Regions from separate parts of the Peribacillus sp. ACCC06369 genome, predicted to be linked through region 1. Evidence: riboswitches for the same ligand, from Rfam matches in the RefSeq annotation. Region 1 holds a riboswitch; the other holds the start of a gene.
The links. A riboswitch is a leader RNA that binds a small molecule or an ion and turns the genes downstream of it on or off. The one in region 1 is predicted to bind S-adenosylmethionine.

Region 2: linked by a shared signal. The riboswitch ahead of QUF78_RS06370 (methionine biosynthesis PLP-dependent protein) and the one ahead of QUF78_RS11850 (Na+/H+ antiporter NhaC family protein) in region 1 are both predicted to bind S-adenosylmethionine.

Annotation. Positions count from the first base shown of each region.
Region 1 is NZ_JAUCEN010000002.1:2,254,360-2,258,826, forward strand. It holds gene hutG (formimidoylglutamase) at 1-355, shown strand, start outside; gene QUF78_RS11840 (hypothetical protein) at 650-805, shown strand; gene QUF78_RS11845 (SOS response-associated peptidase) at 866-1,537, shown strand; SAM riboswitch class I at 1,876-1,984, shown strand; gene QUF78_RS11850 (Na+/H+ antiporter NhaC family protein) at 2,158-3,474, shown strand; gene QUF78_RS11855 (chromate transporter) at 3,675-4,217, opposite strand; gene QUF78_RS11860 (chromate transporter) at 4,305-4,467, opposite strand, start outside.
Region 2 is NZ_JAUCEN010000002.1:1,138,851-1,143,317, reverse strand. It holds gene fumC (class II fumarate hydratase) at 1-1,223, opposite strand, end outside; SAM riboswitch class I at 1,570-1,683, shown strand; gene QUF78_RS06370 (methionine biosynthesis PLP-dependent protein) at 1,769-2,881, shown strand; gene metC (cystathionine beta-lyase) at 2,878-4,059, shown strand; gene QUF78_RS06360 (type B 50S ribosomal protein L31) at 4,170-4,418, opposite strand.

The sequences.
Region 1 (4,467 bases):
CCTGTTTGAAACTGCTGAGAGGAATAAGGTCGATTACATATTGGAAGAAGATTTGTCATTGAACGAAATGGATGAAACCAAGCAGCGGATTAATGAATTCGTTAAGAAAAATGACTTCATTATTCTTACATTATGTACGGACGTTATTGATTCAGCCTACGCACCTGGGGTAAGTGCACCCTCTCCGTTTGGACTTAATCCGAAATTGGTCCGTGCGATTATTAGGCATGTCGTATCAAATGAAAAGATCCTCTCCTTTGATATCTCGGAAGTGAATCCTTCGTTGGACGAAAATAATAAAACGGTTACTTTGGCAGCACATTTAATAAATGAGGTTTTGCTGAATTTTAAATAATATATGGACATGGATTATGGGTAACTCCCACGCAATAACAAGAGGTATTCCTCATCGACCTTTTTGCTATCCCGATTATCATCATCAGTAAAAATTTGTTGAAGTGAAAAACCTTTTGACCAGACTGTCTGTGATCATTCATGGACAGTCTTTTTTATGTATATGTAAATAGCGGTGAACTCCTATATAGACTCATCATTAGTGGATTAACTACGACTCTACTAAAGGTCAAAAATGATTATTGTGGGTTTTTGGTTTATAATAACAACCATCTAGCCTAATGAGGGGGATCCTATGAATGAATATAATGTAACGGTCAGGAATGGCAGTACCTTAATTTTGTCAGAAATCATTAAAGCTGAAGATGAGAGAGAAGTCCTGGGCACACTTTTGATTTCCAGCGAATTATTTAATCAACCATTTACCGACATCAGGATTTTAGAACGCTGATTTGTACCTACCCGTCCCATTTGTTACACTGTAATAAATCTTAAAACGGTAGGCGATATTATGTGCGGACGTTTCACGCTTTTCACGGACATTGAAGAAATAAAAGAACGGTTTAATATTCAAGGACCTTTTGATGAAGAATACCAATTCAGCTACAATATTGCACCTTCCCACTCCGTGCTATCCGTCACTAATGACGGGGCAAGGAATCGACTTGGATATCTTCGGTGGGGACTCATTCCTTTCTGGGCAAAAGATGAAAAACTGGGCTACAAAATGATCAATGCCAGAGCGGAAACCATTGCTGAGAAGGCAAGCTTCAAGAATGCGTATAAGAAGAAACGATGCTTGATAATCGCTGATTCATTTTATGAGTGGAAGAAGGAACCCGGGCGAAAAATACCCATGCGAATAAAGCTTAAAAATCATGCGGCATTTGGAATGGCCGGTCTCTGGGAATCCTGGAAATCTCCAGAAGGAATCAACATCTATTCGTGCTCAGTTATCACAACAGTTCCTAATGAGCTAATGACCAGCATTCATGACCGCATGCCTGTCATCCTTAAACCTGAAGATGAAAAAGATTGGTTGAATCCATCCATTAATGATCCTGCCTTTCTGCAGCAGTATTTAAAACCATTCGATTCTGAACAAATGGAAGCATTTGAGGTATCGACTGATGTGAATTCAACTAAAAATAATTCACCAAACCTAATACAACAAATTTGCTAAGAGGTCCTTAGACCTCTTTTTATTTTAGTTCCGTCCCGACAAATGACATTATTCGAAATTTTTTATCCAAATATCACAATTAACCCAAAAACCTTATTTACTGTACATGTAAAAGTCCCTTTATAATATTAAGGTCCACACTTGAAATACTTTTAAACTAAACCTTGCGAAAATACATAAAATGCTGTACTCTTATATTTGCTTTTCAAAAAGGGCTTTCGATGTCACTTTCCGAGAGTGGACAGAGGTAAACTTGGAGCGGTTATAGCAAGTTACCAGCCTGCTTCTTTTCTCTTGGACACCGGTGCATTTGATAATATCATTATATAATTTAAATCTTCTTATCAAGAGAGACGGAGGGACTGGCCCGAAGATGTCTCGGCAGCAGACTTTAATAGGAGTGCTGTGCCAAATCCAGCAGGCTGATTTTTGCCTGAAAGATAAGGAGAGCGTTTTTTATAAATTAAAAGACCTCTTCTTGTTGTGTTTAATGGAAGAGGTCTTTTTTATGCTGAAAGTATTTTTAGCTATAGCTTCCATGAAGGTGTTATTTACGAAAAATGTTAGAAGAATAAGTGCTGTGACACATGTCATGGGAAAAATAAAAAGAGGTGTTCATCATGAGTGCAAACAATAAAGGGAATCCGTGGGCATTGATCCCATTTGTCGTTTTTTTAATTTTATTTATAGGGTCCGGAATCATTACTAAAGATTTTTATTCTTTTCCGGTGATTGTAGCGATTTCAATTGCATCGGCAGCAGCATTGGCAATGAATCGGAAAGAGACACTCAATCATAAGGTTGATATCTTCTGTAAAGGTGCCGGGGACGCCAATATTATGTTAATGGTTATCATTTTCCTTTTGGCAGGCGCTTTTGCCGAAGTTGCAAATGGCATGGGGGCAGTTGAATCTACGGTGAATCTTGCCTTAGCGGTTTTTCCGCAAAATCTATTAATGGTAGGGATTTTCATCATCGCTTGCTTTATCTCTCTATCCATGGGGACGAGCATGGGAACGATTGTAGCACTAGCACCTATTGGGGTGGGAATTAGTGAGCAAACCGATATTTCGCTTGCCTTTTCAATGGCGGCCGTTATAGGTGGTGCGATGTTTGGGGATAACCTTTCCTTCATTTCAGATACGACAATCGCTGCAGTTCGTACGCAGGGAACGAAAATGAAGGATAAGTTCAAAGTGAATTTTTTCATTGTTTTACCTGCGGCCATCATCACATGTGTCATCCTTGGAATTTTAACAATGGGTGAACAAGCAGACATCGCTCAACATTCTTATAATTGGGTGAAGATCCTTCCATATCTTTGTGTATTGATCACTGCATTGGCAGGTGTCAATGTGTTCCTGGTCCTATCCATCGGAATCGTATTTGCCGGAATTATCGGCTTGGCGGATGGAAGTTATCAACCGTTGGGTGTCATTCAAAAAATCGGAGAAGGGATGGCGGGAATGTATGAAATCTCTTTCCTGGCCATTTTAATCGCAGGCATGGTAGCTGTAATCAAGCATAATGGCGGTATCGATTATCTTCTCCACCTCGTGACCAGAAACAGCAAAACTAAAAAAGGGGCTGAATTCAGCATTGCCGGGCTTGTTGGTTTGACGAACCTTTCCACGGCAAATAACACGATATCAATTATCATTGCCGGGCCACTTGCCAAAAATATTGCTGAAAAGTATGGGATTGATCTGCGTAAATCGGCGAGCTTGCTTGATGTTTTTGCATGCTGCATTCAGGGGTTAATTCCATATGGGGCACAACTGCTTGTTGCTGCTGGGGTAGCACATATTTCTCCGATAAGCATCTTGCCGTATTCATATTACCCAATACTAATTGGCCTTTGTGGAGTCATAGCCATCTTGATTGGTTATCCGCGATTTCAGCCGGTAGATAATGAAACGAAGAAACGTACTTCTTAATAATGAGAATAAGCATGAAAATAAACCTTGAATCATTAGATTCAGGGTTTTACTTTGTAAGGTGTATGGAAACATTGGTGAAAAATAATTAAAAAGAGCGATGTCACCCTCGCTCTTCCATCAGTTTAAGTGTTATCAATGTTTAAGAATTCCGATTCATATTGATTAACCCAACGCATAATGGTTGTGTGAGCTAGTCGTTATGAATAGAGGACAACACCAACTAAACCAGAAAGAATAATGACATAGGCTGGGTGCCAGCGTAATTTCAATAGGGCAAATAACGATAATCCAAAAACGAGTAATAAGCTTATCGTATGCCAAGAAAAGTTCAGGGCTATCAAATGATTGGAAAGTGCAAAGCTGATAGCTGCAAAGAGGATTAAACTAGTGACAACGGGTCTTAATCCATAAAACATCGATTGAATAACTGGATAATGATTCAATTTGCTGAAGAAGGTGGCTATAACGGTTACGAGTATAATGGCTGGAAGCAAGATTCCGAGAACGGATGATATGGCTCCTGCTAATCCAGCAGTCGAATAGCCTACGAGAATGGCACTATTGGTGGTGATAGGCCCGGGAGACATGCCGGAAATAGCGATTACATCGGTAAATTGTTGCGTCGTCATCCACCCATGCTGTAAGACTTCCGATTCTATTACCGGAATCATGGCGTATCCGCCTCCAAACGATACAAAGCCGATAATAAAGAAGGTGCTAAACAACTCCCACAATTCCATTATTATACATCACACACTTTCTTGAAAATTAGTTAGACCGTTTATTCCTATAACCTTCAGAAAAATAACTGTGATCTTTCATGGAACCTATATGCCAGCACCCATGAAGTATTCGAAATCGTTTTCTTCTATTTTCTTTTCTTTTCGGTCCATCTTGACATCGAAACCTAATTTCCTCTTAATAGAGATGGTCACAATACCTGTTATAGCCCCTGCTAATATAACCAAAACAGGGTGAACGAAGAAAAGG
Region 2 (4,467 bases), 1.1 Mb from region 1:
GTTACCAACATAAGGGAGCGATCTACATTTTCTTTGATCTTATCTTCATTTGCAGTGATGCCAACCGCACAATTAATGTTAAAAGAGTGTATGCCTTCCGTCAATAATTTCACTGTTTGAAGGAAGTTATAGATGATGACTGGTTTGAATACGTTCAATTCAAAGTTACCTTGGCTTGCTGCAAATCCAATTGTAGCATCGTTACCCACGATTTGTGTCGCAATCATGGTAAGCGCTTCACTCTGTGTTGGATTGACTTTACCCGGCATGATGGAACTGCCTGGCTCATTTTCAGGAATGGCTATTTCGCCGATTCCGCTTCTAGGGCCACTTGCCAGCCATCTGACATCGTTCGCAATTTTCATTAAATCTGCTGCCAATGCTTTCAAAGCACCGTGTGCATAAACGATTTCGTTATGGCTTGTCAATGCATGGAACTTATTATCCGATGTGACGAAAGGATGTCCTGTATCCGCTGCAATTTGTTTTGCTGAAAGTCCCGGGAATTCTTTTTTTGTATTGATTCCTGTTCCTACAGCCGTTCCGCCTAGAGCCAGGTTCAATAATTTTTGGCTGCTTTCCTCAATCATCGCTAAATCTTTATCAAGCATCGCTTTCCAGCCAGAAATTTCTTGTCCTAATGTCAGTGGTGTTGCATCTTGAAGATGCGTCCGGCCAATCTTCACGACATCCCAAAACTCTTTTTCTTTTGAATCGAATGTATCACGAAGTTCTTTGATGGCAGGAACCAACTTTTCAGCGACCTCCATAAAGGCTGCAATATGCATGGCGGTCGGGAAAGTATCATTGGAGCTTTGTGCCTTGTTTACATCATCATTCGGGTGAAGTGTTTCCGATTCACCATTTTCTTTTAACCATTCATTCCCTTTGTTAGCGACCACTTCATTCACGTTCATATTACTTTGCGTCCCGCTTCCCGTTTGCCAAACTACAAGCGGGAAATGTTCATCAAGCGTACCTTCAAGGATTTCGCCGCAAATCTTAACGATGGCATTCTTTTTAACTTCCGAAAGATCACCGAGATCATAGTTCACCTTTGCCGCAGCTTGTTTAACGTATGCAAATGCACGAACCAATTCAATCGGCATTTTTTCATTACCAATTTTGAAATTGTTACGGCTTCTCTCGGTCTGTGCTCCCCAATATTTATCGGCAGGAACTTTCACTTCACCCATCGTATCTCGTTCGATTCTGTAATCCATGTGTTCTCCTCCTATGTTTGCACTATTCATCGAAGACCTTAAGTATATGAAATGAATAATGTCGTATTATTCTCTCTCCTTACATTGTACAAACTTTATTATTTTAAAGCAAAAATATCCGGCCAAGCCTCCCCTTTTTCTGAAAAATTCAATTAATTCAACAGGATCATTCAGGATTATCCTTGACCACATGAAAATTCCGGATATTCTTTTTTAGACACGTAAAGTGTTGACACCGCTAGGCTCCAATAGACCTAGTCATGAACATCGAAGCAAAATCCATCAAACTTGTTCTTGACAGTATTTTGTATTTATAGTAAATTCAAAAGAAATTGAATAATCTAAACTCTTATCGAGAGAGGTATAGGGAATGGCCCGATGACACCTCAGCAACCTTCATTTGTTTCAAACCAATGAAAAGGTGCTAATTCCACAAGTTTGTGAACTTGGAAGATAAGAAGAATGACTCGTCCCTACTTAATCAAAGTCTTCTTCTTAAAGAAGACTTTTTTTATTTTATATAACTCAAAGGAGCAGTGAAAACTATGTACAAAACTGAAACATATCTTGCTCAATTAGGAAATCGCAGCGAAACGGCGACAGGAACAGTCAATCCGCCGGTATACTTTTCAACTGCTTTTCGCCACGAAGGAATCGGTCAATCGACTGGATTCGATTACACAAGGACAGGTAATCCTACACGCCAACTATTGGAACGATCCATCGCCGATCTGGAAAAAGGCGACCAAGGATATGCCTGCAGTTCAGGAATGGCAGCCATTTCTACTATACTGGCCTTATTTAAATCAGGTGATGCATGGATTGTCAGCGAAGATCTTTATGGGGGTACATATCGTCTGTTAGAACAAGGTTTTAAGAAATGGGGGTTGCAGTGTGACTATGTGAACACTTGTTGTTTGGAGGATATCGAAAAAGCCATCACTCCTCACACGAAAGCCATCTTCATTGAAACTCCCACTAACCCTCTTATGCAGCAAACGGATATTAGCGCCGTTGCCGCATTGGCCAAACGATTTGATTTATTGTTAATCGTTGATAATACTTTTTACACGCCTCTTATTCAACAACCCATCCTGCTTGGAGCGGATATTGTGATTCACAGTGCTACCAAGTATCTCGGTGGTCATAATGATGTGCTCGCCGGACTGATCGTGGCCAGCGGCGCGGAATTATGTGATGCACTTGCCTTCCATCATAATGGTACTGGTGCTGTCTTGAGCCCCTTTGATTCTTGGCTGTTGATGCGCGGAATGAAAACCCTGGCATTGCGGATGGAGCGTCATGAAAAGAATGCAAAGGTACTTGTAGATTACTTGTCGGAACATGATTGTGTTACGGACGTATTGTATCCCGGTAGGGGCGGCATGATTTCCTTCCGCATCATTGAAGAAGCGGCGGTCAACCCATTTTTACAATCACTCTCATTAATTTCGTTTGCAGAAAGCCTTGGAGGGGTCGAAAGCTTCATCACCTATCCTGCTACACAAACACATGCCGATATACCGCTTGAAGTCAGAACGGCCAATGGGGTTTGTAATCGCCTGCTTCGCTTCTCTGTCGGCATTGAGGACAGCGACGATTTGATTCAGGATTTACAGCAAGCATTCGCACACGTAAAAAGGGAGGCACTACGATGACCGATCATGATTTTAGCTTTGAAACCAAATTACTCCATAATCAACATAAATTCGATTCGGCAACAGGCGGTGTGAGCGTCCCCATTCAGCACGCTTCCACTTTCCATCAATCCGATATCGATCAATTCGGTAAATATGATTACAGCAGAAGCGGGAACCCAACTCGCGAAGCGCTGGAAGATATCATTGCCGAACTTGAGGAAGGTACACACGGTTTTGCCTTTTCATCAGGTATGGCAGCCATTTCAACAGCTTTCCTACTGTTGTCTGCCGGAGACCATATCGTCATTTCCGAAGATGTGTATGGCGGAACGTTCAGGATGGTCACAAGTGTTTTGACACGTTTCAATATTGAGCATACTTTCGTTGACATGACGGACCTTGAAAGCGTCAAAGCGGCCATTAAGCCAAATACGAGTGCCATATACATCGAAACGCCTTCAAATCCATTACTTAAAGTGACCGATATTAAAGCCGTATGTGATATCGCAAAAACAGCCGGGGCCTTAAGTTTTGTTGATAATACATTCTTGACGCCAGCATTACAGAAACCACTGAATCTGGGCGCTGATGTTGTCCTTCATAGCGCGACGAAGTTTTTATCCGGACATAGTGATGTGGTAGCTGGACTTGCTGTAGTGAAAGATCCTGAATTGGCAGTAAGACTCGGTTCCCTCCAAAACTCCTTTGGAGCGGTTCTTGGTGTCCAGGACGCCTGGCTAGTAATGAGAGGTCTGAAGACCTTGTCCGTTAGAATGGAGCACTCCCAAAAAGGGGCAGAAAAGATTGCCGCCTACTTAAAGAAGCAGCCCTTGGTTAAAAAAGTGTATTATCCCGGCCTAGCAGATCATCCACAGCACGCCATCCAGGAAGGCCAGTCACTTGGAGCCGGGGCGGTCCTATCATTTGAATTGGAAAGCGAAGAAGTCTTCCGCTCTTTCGTGAACTCTGTCGAGCTTCCTGTTTTTGCCGTAAGCCTTGGAGCTGTCGAATCGATATTATCCTACCCGGCCAAAATGTCCCACGCTGCCATGCCTGCTGATGAAAGGGAAAAGCGGGGCATCACGAACAGCTTGCTTCGTCTCTCTGTCGGACTTGAAAATCCGGACGATTTAATCAAGGACTTCGATGCGGCCCTTGTAAATATTGCAAAAGGCGAAGCAATTGCTGCGAAATGAAAAAAGGATGGGTGCCCCATATTTATGGGCACCCTTTTTGTTTGCATCATTTTAATTCTTGTTAAACCCATCCATAAAAAAAGGCCAACGATTTCCCGACGGCCTTACTCTCATTTCTTCATATTATATTTATCCAGGAAGCGATCCACTCGTCCGCCTTTTTCAGCAAACTTCTGCTTTCCAGTATAAAAAGGGTGCGTATCTGAACTGATCTCCACTTTTAATAATGGATACGTTTGGCCGTCTTCCCATTCGATCGTTTCATTGGATGTTTTCGTGGAACCTGTCAAGAATTTATAACCGCTGTTGGTATCCATGAATACTACTTGTCGATAATCGGGATGTATTTCTTGTTTCACTATTATCACCTCATCGTTAGTATAGGTATATGTTAAGCGTAATGATTAC